DNA from 2 places in the Bacillus sp. CGMCC 1.60114 genome. Region 1 is predicted to be linked to the other one. Evidence: riboswitches for the same ligand, from Rfam matches in the RefSeq annotation. Region 1 holds a riboswitch; the other holds the start of a gene.
The links. Region 1 has a riboswitch for preQ1 ahead of ACFQZ1_RS05985 (QueT transporter family protein). Riboswitches for the same ligand answer to the same signal wherever they lie in the genome.
Positions count from the first base shown of each region.

Region 1 (7,648 bases):
AGAAACAATGAGTTTCTTCCTGCGTGCGTTAAGGAGGAGACGGACGATGTTATATGTAAATAAACGAGATGGAATTATAGATAACATAAATCATAAAGGGCGAGAAATTTTACAGAAAAATAATGAAATGCTAGTAGAAATTGCAATTCGAGATGTGAAATCTGTATATGCTTATTTTAAAACCACAAGAAATGGCCTTTCTATTAAGGAAGCAAAAAAACGTATCGCGCAATATGGGAAAAATGAACGATATGCGAATAAAAAAATTATGCTGAATCATATCATGATGAAGTTGATTGAAAAAGTGTTTGAAAAGGAAGAAAATCAATTGAATGCAACAACATCAAAAACAGTTGCTGTTTTAAGAGTAGTAAATGAAAAGGCAAATGGAGTAGATCCAGATTCTGAAATGATGAATATTCCTGTAGAAGAATTGGTTCCAGGTGATGTAATTTGTCTTTCTGCAGGCGATACTGTACCAGCGGATGCCCGCATTATTTACGCAAAAGATTTATTAGTAGATGAATCTTCTTTAACAGGAAAAGAAATGCATGTAGAAAAATATGAAAGTTGTTATCATATCGAAAAAAAGCGATTTATGCCGCTAAAACGCATAAAAGATTACAATCCACTTTATCTTGAAAATTTATGCTACAAAGGTACCCATATTGTTAATGGAACAGCAAAGGCAGTTGTTGTTTCAACTGGAAATAATACGTATGTGGAACTATTACATCAATATTGTAAGTAATCTTTATAGATGCTAAATGGGGTAAATCATTGTATAATAAAAAGTACAATTATCATTGATTATTTATAACCTTGCGTCATGACGTGAGGTTTTTATTTTTGTCATTAGGAGAGGAACTATGAAGAAAGTATTATTAGTAGATGGTATGGCACTATTATTTCGTGCTTTTTATGCAACAAGTGTTTACGGACAGTTTATGAAAAGACAAGATGGTACTCCAACAAACGGGATTCATGGCTATATGAAGCATTTATTAACAGCGTCTAAGACAATTGAACCGACTCATATTGTAACGTGCTGGGATATGGGGAGTACAACGTTCCGAACAGAAACATTTTCAAACTATAAGGCGAATCGCGGAGCACCGCCAGAAGAATTAATTCCACAATTTGATTTAGTACAAGAAATGACTGCACATTTATCTATTCCAGTCATTGGCATGAAAGGATATGAAGCTGATGACTGTATTGGAACATTAGCAAAAGCATATCAACATGAAGCTGAAGTATTTATTTTAACAGGTGATACAGATTTACTGCAGCTTGTTGATACAAATGTTACAGTTATGCTTCTTCGTAAAGGGATTGGAAATTATGAGTTTTACACACCTGGAAAAATTATCGAAGAAAAAGGTGTAGAGCCGTGGCAAATTGTTCATGCAAAGGCATTTATGGGAGACTCAAGCGACAACTATCCAGGTGTAAAAGGTATTGGTGAAAAAACAGCATATAAGCTCATTCAAGAGCATGGGACAGTTGCAGCTGTCTTAGAAAACATTGCATTAGTAACGAAAGCACAGCGTACAAAAATTGAAAATGACTTAGACAGTTTGCATATGTCATTACAACTTGCTCAAATTCATTGTGAAGTGCCGATTTCTTGTGGCTTAGAAGAAGCTCTTCACACAATTGATATAGAAAAAATACGATTGGTTTGTGAGCAAATGAACTGGAGCAAACCTGAAACATTGGTAAATATGTTGTGAAATAAAACTTTCGTTAGCAGGTGTTTTCCTCCATTACTTATTGATGGAAAGCACGGCTAATAGGGTACTTACTGTTCAAAAGCAGCGGGATAAAAAGCGGTTTTAAAAAAGAATTTATTTTAGACTATAGATAACGTCCAATCAAATTATGCATGTGATTGGACGTTATTATTTATATTTAAAACAATTCAACTAGGTATGGTTTCTACTATATCTAGTTTTTTATATTGATAGTAAAGGTAGTAAACAAACTGTTGGCAAAGTTACGTTTCAATCGCAGTGCTATACACATATTGATTCATGCAAAAATATACGTAGTTTTCATTTAAAATTCAAATGGATTTCACACAAGTCATTTATTATTACACAATACAGATAATTACTTATCTTTTATATAAATGAAATTTTTCATAACAATTAAGGAGGAGTTTAAGTATGCGAAAAAAAATAAGAAAATCCTTTAAACAATTATTAATAGAAAATAGACAATCATTATTGAATAATAAGGAGAACGTAAGAGAAATTGAAGAAAAAATTGAAAAAAGACATATATCATATGGAGCAGCGAGTAATTGAGTAAAGAGAGACTTCCGCTAGCGGGAGGTATCCTCTATTAATAGGAAGTTTTCACTACTTGAGCTCAAAGTAGAGGAATAGATTTTAGAAATTCGTTCCAATTGAATAGGGTACTACTAATTTGAAGGTCCATTCAGTACTAGTCTGAATGGACCTTCAAATCGTAATGATGCAATAATCTTGAAGTGTAAGCCTGTCTTTTTGGAAAATAGAAGATTTTACAGCAGTTTTCAAAGAAAATTCATTCTCATAACACGGGAAAACATGTATGATAGAAAGTGGAGAATTTTTCAAATTAGGTGGGGACATCATGCAAACAGTTCAAGATTACCTTTCATTCCTACATACAAAAGGATTTAAGCTATCAGAGGAAGCACGAGGATTTATTATGTTTGGTCAAGGATATACAGGTTCATCTGATGGAATTGTGAATGCGGCGATTGAAGCGACGATTAAGCATCAATTACAGTTTGATGGTAGTTACTTTATTGCTTTGTTAGAACGATTAAAAGAAGAGAAAATTGCAGATAAAAAAAGCGCAATGGCTTTTATGCGGAAGTTACAAACATAACTTCATGCAGCCTGCGCTTCTTTTTTTTGTTTATTTGGAAGTTCCACAAAGATCATTCCTAAGAAAATACAAATGCATCCAATGATAGCTGATACTGACAATTGCTCATTCGCAACAAGAACACCTGTGATTGCTGCAAAGACTGGCTCCATTGCGAAAATAATGGCAACGCGGGTAGGTGATGTGTACTTTTGTGCTGTTGTCTGAATAAAGAATGCAAGAGAGGTGGCAAATAGCGATGTTAGCAATAGTGCAAATAAAAATGAGCGATTCGTCCATAATGCTAGCGAAAATAATTTCTCCCAATCTTCAAACAAAAACGCACAAATAGAAGAGAAGAGTCCAACTGCTAATATTTGTGTTGTACTTAATAATAGAGGAGACACCTTCTTTGAAAAGAATCCATTTACAAGTATGTGAGCAGCAAATGCTACAGCACAGCCTAAGATAAGAAGGTCTCCTATATTCAATTGAAATGAATTTCCAGCTGTTAATAAAAACAATCCAATTGTAGCTACTGTAATTCCGAGTACAATAAATATATTCGCTTTTTGCTTTAAAAAGATAAACGATAAAACAGGTACCATGACAATACTAAGTCCTGTTAAAAATCCTGCTTTAGAAGAAGTTGTATATAATAAGCCGAATGTTTGTAGCAAGTAACCAATACATAAAAAGAATCCTACTATGATACCAGCGACGCTACTATACCCTGCACGTTTAATAGGTGCTTTTTTCATAGAAATGAGCTGGATAACGAATAAAATAAGTCCAGCAAATAAAAAACGTACAGCATTAAAAGAAAATGGTCCGACAAATGACATAGCATTTTGAACGACAACAAACGTAGCTCCCCAAATAAAGGAAACGAACAACAATGCGAGAGGAGCAATCCACTCTTTTTTCAATACACTACCCCCGTTCATTTTTTAAAATTGCTTTTCGTGCTAATTCATCTGCTACTTTATTTTGACTGCTTGGAATCCACTTCATAAAAAAGAGATCAAATTGCTGTGTCATCTGCAATGCTTCTTCTAAAAGTGGTGCATATAATGGATTCTTTGCATATTGTTTTTCAACAGCTTGTTCTACAAGCTGGGAATCTGTTCGAAACGATACAATTTTATAATTATGTTCGGTGCAATATTTTAATGCAGCAAGTAATGCATGATACTCAGCTTCATGGTTGCTCATAACTCCGAGTGGAATAGAGAGCTGCACAGGCGGTTGAACACCTTTGATAAAAACACCGGCGCCAGAAGGACCGGGGTTTCCTTTTGATGCACCATCAATGTACACTTCAATCAACTTGAAAACCTCCGATTAACCGATTGTAATGCTATAGCAGCATGTAAATGCTTCATTCGCTTTTAACATTTGAATTCCTTTTTTTTCTTTAAAGTCTTTTACAGGTTCTACTTCATCGGCAATGCCATACCAAGGTTCAATACATAAAAACGGTGCCCCGTCTCCAGGTGTCCACACACCTACAAATGGAAATCCTTCAAATGCTACTTTAATAAATTTATTATGTTTATGAGAACGGATAGCAATTTCGTTTTTGTTCATATTTTCAAAAATAAGTGCATCATTTTTAAATAAATCGTATGTAAGCGGAAGTTCTGTTGTTCCTTCTGCTACTAGGAGTTTATTTTTAGAAAGAAATGGTCCTTCTAATACGCTTGTTTCTAGATGCTCTGGAGTGCTGAAAGATAAGTAGTAATCTGTGAAAGATTCATTTGGTAGTAAAGGACAATTAAAACCAGGGTGTCCTCCAATTGAAAAATACATTTCTTTCATGTTTGGATTGATTACTTCATATGTTACGTATACAGATGTTTCATTTAATTCATAGGAAACGAGTAATTCAAATGCAAACGGATAGTTTTGTAATGTTTCTTCATTACTCGTTACTACGTATGTAATTTTTGATTCACTTTGTTCTTTTATTGTAAATGTTAGATCGCGAGCAAATCCATGCTGTGTTAATGAATAAGATTCTCCATCAACATAATATGTATTATCGACTAATCTTCCGACGATTGGAAATAAAATGGGTGCGCGTCGTCCCCAATACTTTGAATCTCCTTGCCACATGTATTCTGTATGATCTTCTTTTAAGCGAATGCTTTGCAACTCTGCACCTTTTTCAGAAATGGAAACGATCATTTTTTCATTTTGAATCGTTGATATCATGAACAATTCCTCCTAAATCTCTCATATTTTTATCCGGCTATTTGTGACAGTAAGCACCCCACCTCAGAAGATAGGTAAGGGAAAACTGCTGGTATGCGCCCCATTGGGCGGGCTTTCCATTATGATGGAAGTTTCACTTTATTATACGTCCTATAAAAAGAAAAGGGTAGTTTATGAATGTCCGTTTGTAATTCAGCTCATTAGATATGTCTTCTGCCATATTGACTTAAATTCAAGTTATAAATATAATGTATTTTTGTTCATTTACATATTCACGTGGTTCGGAACCATCCCACGTAAAAAAACTAAGGAGAATGCAAAATGAAAGTTAAGACAATTGTTGGTAACGGGATTTTAGCAGCTTTATATATTGCTGTTTCCATGCTTATTCAGCCTTTTGGTTTTACGAATATTCAATTTCGTATTTCAGAAATGTTTAATCATCTTGTTGTGTTCAATAAAAAATATATTTATGGGATTGTGTTAGGAGTATTTTTAACAAATCTCTTTTTCTCACCAATGATTGCATATGATCTTGTATTTGGGGTGGGGCAATCTATTGTCGCCTTGCTTTGTACAATTGTTTCTATGCGTTTCATAAAAGGGATATGGGCGCGTATGATTTTTAATACAGTTGTCTTTACCTTTACAATGTTCCTTATTGCCATTGAACTACATCTTGCATTCGATTTACCATTTTTGCTTACATGGCTAACATGTGCAATTGGTGAATTTGTTGTAATGGCTATTGGAGCACCTGTTATGTATTTTATTAATAAACGAGTGCAGTTTGAAAAATTTGTATAAGATGGATAAGAGAGTTGTTTACTTAATCGTGACAACTCTTATTTCTTTTCCTCATTTTATGCTCGCAGGAGTTTCACTTCATCGTTTGAAGATGTGATGTATTCAGAATAGAATACTGTGCTCATAGACAAAATATTATAAAATGAACATGTAATATTTGGTAGTGTATGGATTTTGTATGTAAAAGGGGGAGCAAAATGAAATATAAAATAACTTGGTTATATCGAACAAAGCATGGCTTCGAGACTAAACTTGAAACAGATTATCTTCGTTTAGAAGAGGCGATGCAGTTTGCAGTGGACTTTGAAAAAACAGGGAGAGCAAAAGAACTGTTATTTTACGATGAAATGGGGGCAGAATGGACGGTAAAAGAAGTTAAGAAATTGAGTAAACAAGTCGAAGAAGAGCCGCAAGATCTCCTATTGTATTTCGATGGAGGGTACGATATTGAGACGAAAGAAGCGGGCGTGGGAGTGAGCATTTATTATAAGAAGCAGGGAAAAACGTATCGAATTCGTCGCAATGCTTACATAGAAGGTATTGATGATAATAATGAGGCGGAATATGCTGCACTATTATATGGAATGAACGTGCTAGAAGAGCTAGGAGTTAAGTATGAATCCGTTATTCTTCGAGGTGATTCTCAAGTGGTGCTTCAGCAATTAGCGGGTGAGTGGCCATGTTATGAGGAACATTTAATCCATTATTTAGATCAAGTCGAACAAAAAGCAAAACAGATGAGAATAAAACTAATATGTGAACCCGTTTCTAGAAAACAGAATAAGGAAGCTCATCAATTGGCAACGCAAGCACTTGAAGGAACGAACATTGATAGTCATAAAGAAATAACAGAGTAGGGGGTGTGAAGGAGTGGATCGCAAGCAGCTGATTACGGAAGTGAATGATTTATTAGAAACATATTGTGATGGCTGCTTTTTACAGCAGTATTTTCGAAAAGAACATAGTCAACGTTATGCCCACTCCTTTTGCATTCGGCAATGTACAATAGGAGCAAAGCTAAAAGAGTATGGAGAACGACTGTCTTGAAAGGTTCTTATCTACTTTATTGAGGCAGGAGGATTTTTTGTATTATTATATTAGAAATTTCAAATCGGACTGAATGTAAAAGTGAAACTTGCATTAGTTTGTATCCCGCTATTCGAGGGTAGCAAACCCCTAGATAATGGAAGTTTCACTTTGTAGAAAATGAAACATTACAATTTGTTATGTACATTAAAAACATCCAGAGAAAATCCCCTGGATGTTTTTAGTGCTTTGCTTCTTGTAATTGATGCTCACATTTCTCTAATTTTTCTTCTTGATCTAATAAGAATGGTGTATCTAAATCTGTTGCCACTTCTTTCATTGTTTCGAGTTGAAGGCGAGCTGATTCAACCGCATTTGTAGCATGCTGTAATGATTCAGGATCCATTGTGATCGTCGCGGAACCAACCATCTTTTGAGCCGTTTCTACGCGGAATTTTACTTCTTCAAAATCGTTTACAGGTGAACCCATTGTTTTCTCCTCCTTTATTTTCTCATTTCACATAGTTTTCGCTCTGTGAAAAAGAAATATACAGAGGAATAAAGTGAAACTTCCATCAGTGGGGGGCTTACTGTCCGCGAATAGCGGGATAAACAAAGGAGGTTACCAATAGGCAACCTCCTGTCATATGTTGAATTAAAGTTTTACTACGTTAGCAGCTTGAGGTCCGCGGTTTCCTTCAACGATTTCGAAAGAAACTTCTTGACCTTCTTCTAA
Region 1 is NZ_JBHTHG010000012.1:1,913-9,560, reverse strand. It holds gene ACFQZ1_RS06020 (P-type ATPase actuator domain-containing protein) at 47-751, shown strand; gene ACFQZ1_RS06015 (5'-3' exonuclease) at 870-1,736, shown strand; gene ACFQZ1_RS06010 (FbpB family small basic protein) at 2,172-2,312, shown strand; gene ACFQZ1_RS06005 (DUF6123 family protein) at 2,623-2,883, shown strand; gene ACFQZ1_RS06000 (DMT family transporter) at 2,886-3,791, opposite strand; gene ACFQZ1_RS05995 (reverse transcriptase-like protein) at 3,796-4,191, opposite strand; gene ACFQZ1_RS05990 (aldose 1-epimerase family protein) at 4,207-5,079, opposite strand; PreQ1 riboswitch class I at 5,350-5,394, shown strand; gene ACFQZ1_RS05985 (QueT transporter family protein) at 5,401-5,886, shown strand; gene ACFQZ1_RS05980 (ribonuclease H family protein) at 6,084-6,743, shown strand; gene ACFQZ1_RS05975 (zinc-finger domain-containing protein) at 6,757-6,933, shown strand; gene ACFQZ1_RS05970 (DUF2564 family protein) at 7,154-7,402, opposite strand; gene cspD (cold-shock protein CspD) at 7,568-7,648, opposite strand, start outside.

Region 2 (7,648 bases), 230 kb from region 1:
TCTCAATATACACAGTTATTAGCGGCAGCTAAAATTTTGTTTGAAGGAGAAGAGCGAACATTATCACAACTTGTTCCGTTTATGGAGCACACAGATCGTAATATGCGTAAACAAGCAAGTGAGGCATATTATGGTTTTTTAGCAGAGCATGAGGAAGAGTTAGACCGTATTTATGATGAACTTGTAAAAGTAAGAACGACAATTGCGAAGAAACTGGGCTTTAACAATTTTGTAGAACTTGGATATGCAAGAATGTATCGTACTGACTATAATGCAGAGATGGTTGCAAATTTCCGTAAGCAAGTGCTTGATTATATTGTTCCTGTTGCAACAGAACTTAGACAAAGGCAACAGGCGCGTATTGGGGTAGAGAAACTTGCGTATTATGATGAGAATTTTGAATACGCATCTGGTAACGCTGTACCAAAAGGTGATGCGGATTGGATTGTGAACCACGGCAAAACAATGTATAGAGAACTATCAGAAGAAACAAATGAATTTTTTAACTTTATGTTAGAAAATAATTTACTTGATCTTGTAGCGAAAAAAGGAAAAGCTGGCGGAGGCTATTGTACATATATTGAAAACTATAAAGCACCTTTTATTTTCTCAAATTTTAACGGAACGTCTGGTGACATTGATGTGTTAACACACGAAGCAGGACATGCTTTCCAAGTATATGAAAGCCGCCATTATGAAATTCCGGAGTATAATTGGCCGACATATGAGGCATGTGAAATTCATTCGATGAGCATGGAGTTTTTCACATGGCCGTGGATGAAATTATTCTTTGAAGAAGATACGGAGAAATATTACTTCTCACACTTAAGTTCAGCTTTACTATTTTTACCATATGGTGTATCTGTTGATGAATTCCAGCATTTTGTATATGAACATCCAGAATCATCACCAGCTGAGCGTAAAGCAGCTTGGCGTGAGATTGAAAGAAAGTACTTACCGCACCGTGATTATGAAGAAAATGATTATTTAGAGCGCGGAGGCTTTTGGCAACGTCAAGCGCATATTTATAATTCGCCATTTTATTATATTGATTATACGTTAGCACAAATTTGTGCGCTTCAGTTTTGGAAACGCTCTAGGGAGAATCATCAAGAGGCATGGGGAGATTATGTTCATCTTTGCCGTCAAGGCGGAAGTAAATCATTCTTACGATTAGTTGAAACGGCAAATTTAACATCTCCGTTTGCTGATGGATGTGTGAAGGGTGTTATCGAGGAAATTCATGCGTGGTTAGATAAAGTAGATGACACAAAATTGTAAAAAATATACACTGTTTTTTATGAAATTGCAATCGACACATGTTTGGAAAAATGAGATAATATAAGAAAATTTAGAATAATTAAAAAGGAGGTGTTTCTTTAGAAGAAGCGCCTCTTTTTAACCAAATAGGGGGGAGAAATATGATGCAATCTTATGCAAATATGAATATGGAGACGTTGTTACGAGGGATGTCCTCTACAAGACAGATGCTTTTATCCGAAATTGAAATGTTAACAGATACAGAAATTAATACGAAACCGCGCCGTGATAAATGGAGCATTATGCAAGTTTTACATCACCTTCATCTTGTTGAACAATCTGTTACATCCGCAATTGTATATGCACTTCATAAGAACGAAAGAAAAGTTGTTCCACTACAAGACCTTCAAGTTACACTCGATCGAACAAGAAAGAGAGAAGCCCCTCAGCAAATGCAACCTACAGAAACACTAATGAAAAAAGCACAAATGATTCAATTACTGCAGAGTTCAAGGGAAAAGCTCTTGCATGTTCTTCATAGCATTGTTAATGAAAAAGAACTATTTGAAAAATCGCTTAAACATCCTGTATTTGATGAGCTTAATTTATATCAATGGGTACAATTCTTAGATTTACATGAACAACGTCATCTTACACAGTTAAAAGAAGCAAAACATTCAATTTTGCAAAGATAAAGTGAAACTTCCATCAGTGGGTCTTCATTCTCACTCATGGAAGTTTTTTATGGATTATTTAGAGTTCTTGCAGGCGATATGCACCACTATTGTTTCAATTTCCATAAATTTCGTATCACTTCCCGTATGTATATTCCTACTTCATATGTTGGAACCTATATAAGGATATCTTAAAAGGAGTTGAAATAATGGGAAATAAAAAGAAGGAGCAAGAACGACAATGGAAAGCGCGAAAAGAACATCAGCAGCCACATGGGAAAGTGAAGACTTTTGCGGAGCTTGTGGATGAAACGAAAAAAACGTGATGCAGTTGCATCACGTTTTTTCTAGTAAAGGAAATGTAAGAAGGAAAGACGTTCCAACATTTTTCTTACTAGAGATATCAATTTTTCCGTTCATTGCTTTTATAATACTAAACACAACCATCATTCCAAGACCTGTGCCTTTTTCTTTTGTAGAGTAAAAAGGGGAACCGAGGCGTTTTATTTGTTCGTTACTCATACCCATTCCAGTATCTTGAACATGCAGGTGGATGTGTTTATGAGCGGGTGTTAAGGTAAAAGTAAGATCTCCGCCGTTTGGCATCGCTTCAATGCAATTTTTTATAATGTTTAAAAGACATTGATTAAGCTTTTGTTTTTCTCCCATTATGTAAAATATTTTACTTTGTTTCGTATAATGAATACGAACGTTAGAAAGGTTCGCTAATGGTGTCATGAGCGTAAGAGCATGCAGTAATTCTTCTTCTAACTGTAACGCTTGTATTTTTTCAATACTTGGTTTTGCGAATGTTAAATAGTCTGTTAATACATGATTGGCTTGATCAATACCGCGTATAGCGATGTCTAAATACAGCAGCTTGTCTTTTTCTGAGTAGTTTTTCGCTTGTAGCAATTGGAGAAATCCTCTCGTTGATGTAAGAGGGTTTCGAATTTCATGTGAAATTGAAGCAGCCATCTCACCAATCAATTGAAATTTCTCGACGTTCACAAGTTCTTTTGCAAGACGAACTTGCGATTGTAAAACGTCCATTAAGTATAAAATTAAAATCGTTCCTATAATTGTGCATAATTCGTATGTGATGATATAAGGTATATAGTTCATTGGATTTGGGACTATAGATAGAAAATAAGGAATCCAAACTATTCCATAAACTAGGCTGTAAAAAAAAGCTAAATACATTTTTGGTCGTATTTTCCCTTTTATATATGTTTTGTATGTTGTAAGAAGAAGAATGTACAAAACGATAGAGGCGATAATAGAAGGTATGACACCGCTCCCGCCGATAAGAAAACGATAAAGATTCATAATACTAAAAATTACCCCACCTGCAACAGGGCCACCAGATAATGTTCCGACAATTAGCACGATATGTCGGAAATCGAATTGAAAGCCAAAATCAACTTTTGCAGCAAATGACATACAGACAATAGTGGCAATGCTGCAGGAGAGGACAAATACAAACGAATTGAGCTTCGGAGAGCGATTTCCTTTTTCGCTCCAAAATAAATGATAAATTAACATTGTAACCAAAATAAACAATATATTTAAGAAGAGGTACATAATAAAAAGCTTCAGCTTTAAAACCTCCTTGTAGTGAGAAGTGAAAGATACGACATATAGAATTATCATACTATTAATATGAAAGAAAATGAAATGTTATTTTTAGAAAAAACAGAAAAAATAGACGTTTTCCACTTATATACCTGCTATGTTACAATGAAAGATGAAAATTGAAGAAGACAGTCCATGTACAGCATGGGAGAGGTTCGCGAACTCCCTCTATAAAAAACTAAGGAGAGAACAATATTCTGTAGATATTGTTTTGTTTTTTTTAGTATGACAGTTCAAGAACGCTCTTTCTTCTTGTAATCAAGAAAAGAGGAGAATGAGTGAAATGAAAAAGGAAAAAGCAGTTGTTGTTTTTAGTGGCGGTCAAGATAGTACAACATGTTTATTTTGGGCGCTTGAACAGTTTGAAGAAGTAGAAACAGTGACTTTTAATTATAATCAGCGCCATAAACTTGAAATTGAATGTGCGGCTGAAATTGCAAAAGAATTAGGTGTGAAGCATACCGTACTTGATATGAGCTTGTTAAATCAGCTTGCTCCTAATGCGTTAACACGTACAGATATGGAAATTACACATGAAGATGGGGAATTGCCGTCGACATTTGTGGATGGACGTAATTTATTATTTTTATCGTTTGCAGCTGTGTTAGCTAAACAAGTAGGGGCACGCCATATCGTAACAGGTGTGTGTGAAACAGACTTTAGCGGATATCCAGATTGCCGTGATGTGTTTGTGAAATCGCTAAACGTTACATTAAATTTATCGATGGATTATCCATTCGTTATTCATACACCACTTATGTGGATTGATAAAGCAGAAACGTGGAAATTGGCAGACGAACTTGGGGCATTTGAATTTGTCCGTGAAAAAACGTTAACGTGTTATAACGGGATTATTGGTGATGGTTGCGGTGAATGTCCAGCGTGTCAGCTTCGTAAAGCAGGACTTGATAAATATGTACAAGAGCGTAAAGGAGCAAAAGCATAATGACACAAAACTTCTTTGGATTTCGCATTGTTGAAAACTTACAAAAAATAGATCAAGACATTGATCGTAAGCAACTGAAGTATCATAATAAACGCGTTATGGTTAGTAAAGAATTTACGTTTGATGCTGCACATCATCTACATTGTTATGAAGGAAAATGTAAAAACCTTCATGGGCATACGTATAAAGTAGTTTTTGGAATCAGTGGTTATGTCAATGAAATTGGCTTAGCGATTGATTTTGGTGATATAAAAGAAATTTGGAAAAATGAAATTGAAATATATTTAGATCATCGTTACCTAAATGAAACACTTCCAGCAATGAATACAACTGCTGAAAATATGGTTGTATGGATTTTTGAGAAAATGGAAGAGGCACTAAAAAAAGGTGATCGACAAAATGAATATAGAGGAGCGCGTGTTGAATTTGTGCGCTTATTTGAAACACCAACAAGTTATGCAGAAGCAAGACGGGAGTGGATGATGGATGAGTAACATTCCTGTATTAGAGATTTTTGGACCGACAATTCAAGGAGAAGGGATGGTTGTTGGACAAAAAACAATGTTTGTTCGCACTGCAGGTTGTGATTATAGCTGCTCATGGTGTGATTCTGCATTTACATGGGACGGTTCTGCGAAAGATCAAATTCGTCAAATGTCGCCAGAAGAAATTTTTTCTGAACTTGAGCAAATTGGTGGTGAAAATTTCTCGCATGTAACGATTTCAGGTGGGAATCCAGCGTTGTTGAAACATTTAGGAGAATTGATTTCTTTATTAAAAAAGAAAGGGATTCGTACAGCAATTGAAACGCAAGGAAGTAAGTGGCAAGATTGGTTACTTCATATAGATGAGCTGACAATTTCACCAAAGCCACCGAGTTCAAAGATGACAACGAATTTTGCTATGCTAGATTCGATTATTGATAAGTTAGATGGAAAAAACTTTAGTTTAAAAGTAGTTGTCTTTGATGATCAAGATTTTGTATACGCAAAAGAAGTACATGAACGTTATCCGCACGTTCCGTTTTTCTTACAAGTTGGAAATGATGATACACAGACAACAGACGATACATCGTTAATCCAACGTCTGCTCACAAAATACGAATGGCTCATTGACAAAGCAATGCAATGTAAGGAAATGAATGATGCAAAAGTATTACCGCAACTTCACGCTTTAGTATGGGGCAATAAACGCGGTGTATAATTACTGTATGAATGAAGGGAGATTTTTAAAATGGCTGGAAGAAAAGATGAAGATTTGAAAGATGTAACATTACTGGGAGATCAAAATACAAAATATTTATTTGAATATAGCCCGGAAATTTTAGAGACGTTTGATAATAATCATCCAAATCGTGATTATTTTGTAAAATTTAATTGTCCGGAGTTTACAAGTTTATGCCCGAAAACAGGACAACCAGACTTTGCGACAATCTATATTAGCTACATTCCAGAGCAAAAAATGGTAGAGAGTAAATCGTTAAAGTTATATTTATTTAGTTTCCGCAATCATGGAGATTTTCACGAAGATTGCATGAATGTAATTATGAATGATTTAATTAAACTAATGGATCCTCGTTACATCGAAGTATGGGGTAAATTTACACCACGTGGTGGTATTTCTATTGATCCATATTGTAACTATGGTCGTCCTGGAACAAAATATGAAAAAATGGCTGAATATCGTTTAATGAATCACGATTTATATCCAGAAACAGTAGATAATCGCTAAAGAAAAAAAGAGGTAGCTTTATACGCTGCCTCTTTTTTCTAGTATTCTATGCATGTTGCGTAATAATTGTATAGTTTTTATGATTGACAACAGTAAGCGGTTCCATATCTAACTCTCTAAAATTATTCATAATTGTTATATCTACGATAACAGAGTTTTTATTTACTTTTTGAACGCGCCCTTGTAAACCGTCTTTGAATTCAATGATATCTCCAGCTTCTGCGATTTTCATAAGCAACTCTCCTTGTTACATTTTTACGAAAAAGAGAACAAGATTCGTTCTTTTTGTATTTTTCTTTATTTTGAACGATATTTCATCTTTTGTAAATGTTTCCAAGAAAAATTTTTGAAAAAAATACTAATTTTTCACAGGAAATTCATAGAAGGAAACTCATATTCATAATTGTAACATGAATGTAAGAAATTCATTTTCATAATTGTAACATGAATATATGGGAGTATAATGGAACAGGGGCGATAAAATGGAACTTGAGATTGTGGGGAGCTTGATAGCTATTCTTTTATTTCTGTTTGCATATACGAAATTAAAAATGATTCGAGAACATGAAACATACATATACTATGAGGGAATTGATAGTGTATCTTCTTTTTCTAGTCATGAAGATGGAAGTACTGAATGAGACATACATGCATTTGTAATAATATAATGTGAAGCATGTTGAACGGAGAGTGAGAAAGATGCAAATTTCTTTCATAAATCATGGGCGCTCTAGTGTTCACAAAAAAGCGATGACAGTACGAGAATTTCAAGAATGGCTGCAAAAATATGAGTATGAAGATATTATGAGAGACACAGACATTCCAAGTAAAACGCTTGAAGTGATTGAAGCCTCAAAGTTTATAGTGGCAAGTGATCAAAAAAGAGCTGTTCAATCAGCAACAATGTTGACTAACAATATTATTTTTATACAGAATCCACTTTTTCGCGAAGCTGCTATTCCTTCTCTTTTACCTGTACCAAGATGGATAAAATGTAAACCGAAGGTATGGATGTTTTTAGGTCGCGCATTTTGGATGATCGGTTATTCGAAGAATGTTGAATCATACTTAGAAGCACAAGAAAGAGCGAAGCAAGCGGCGGATGTATTGATTGGATATGCGAACGTATATCAGCGAGTTGCTCTGATTGGACATAGTTATTTTAATGCGATGATTGGTAAAGAGCTGCGTACTCGAGGATGGCATGGACCGCCGCTGTTTCAGACGAAACCGTGGGAGTGTACAATTTATACTTTCGACGAAGTAATAGAAGGAAATGTATTTGTAACGTATCCATAAAGTGAAACTTCCATCAGTGGGCCTTCACTGATGGAAGCCCGCTCAATCGGGTGCATGCCAGCAGTTATCCCTCACCTATCTTCTTCGTTTTTCTCTGAATCTT
Region 2 is NZ_JBHTHG010000012.1:234,684-242,331, reverse strand. It holds gene ACFQZ1_RS07240 (M3 family oligoendopeptidase) at 1-1,281, shown strand, start outside; gene ACFQZ1_RS07235 (DinB family protein) at 1,422-1,955, shown strand; gene ACFQZ1_RS07230 (DUF6254 family protein) at 2,144-2,260, shown strand; gene ACFQZ1_RS07225 (ATP-binding protein) at 2,271-3,479, opposite strand; PreQ1 riboswitch class I at 3,714-3,757, shown strand; gene queC (7-cyano-7-deazaguanine synthase QueC) at 3,844-4,515, shown strand; gene queD (6-carboxytetrahydropterin synthase QueD) at 4,515-5,009, shown strand; gene queE (7-carboxy-7-deazaguanine synthase QueE) at 5,002-5,718, shown strand; gene queF (preQ(1) synthase) at 5,749-6,246, shown strand; gene ACFQZ1_RS07200 (YkvS family protein) at 6,293-6,478, opposite strand; gene ACFQZ1_RS07195 (hypothetical protein) at 6,729-6,887, shown strand; gene ACFQZ1_RS07190 (histidine phosphatase family protein) at 6,946-7,545, shown strand.
Region 2: another riboswitch for preQ1. It lies ahead of queC (7-cyano-7-deazaguanine synthase QueC); the one in region 1 lies ahead of ACFQZ1_RS05985 (QueT transporter family protein).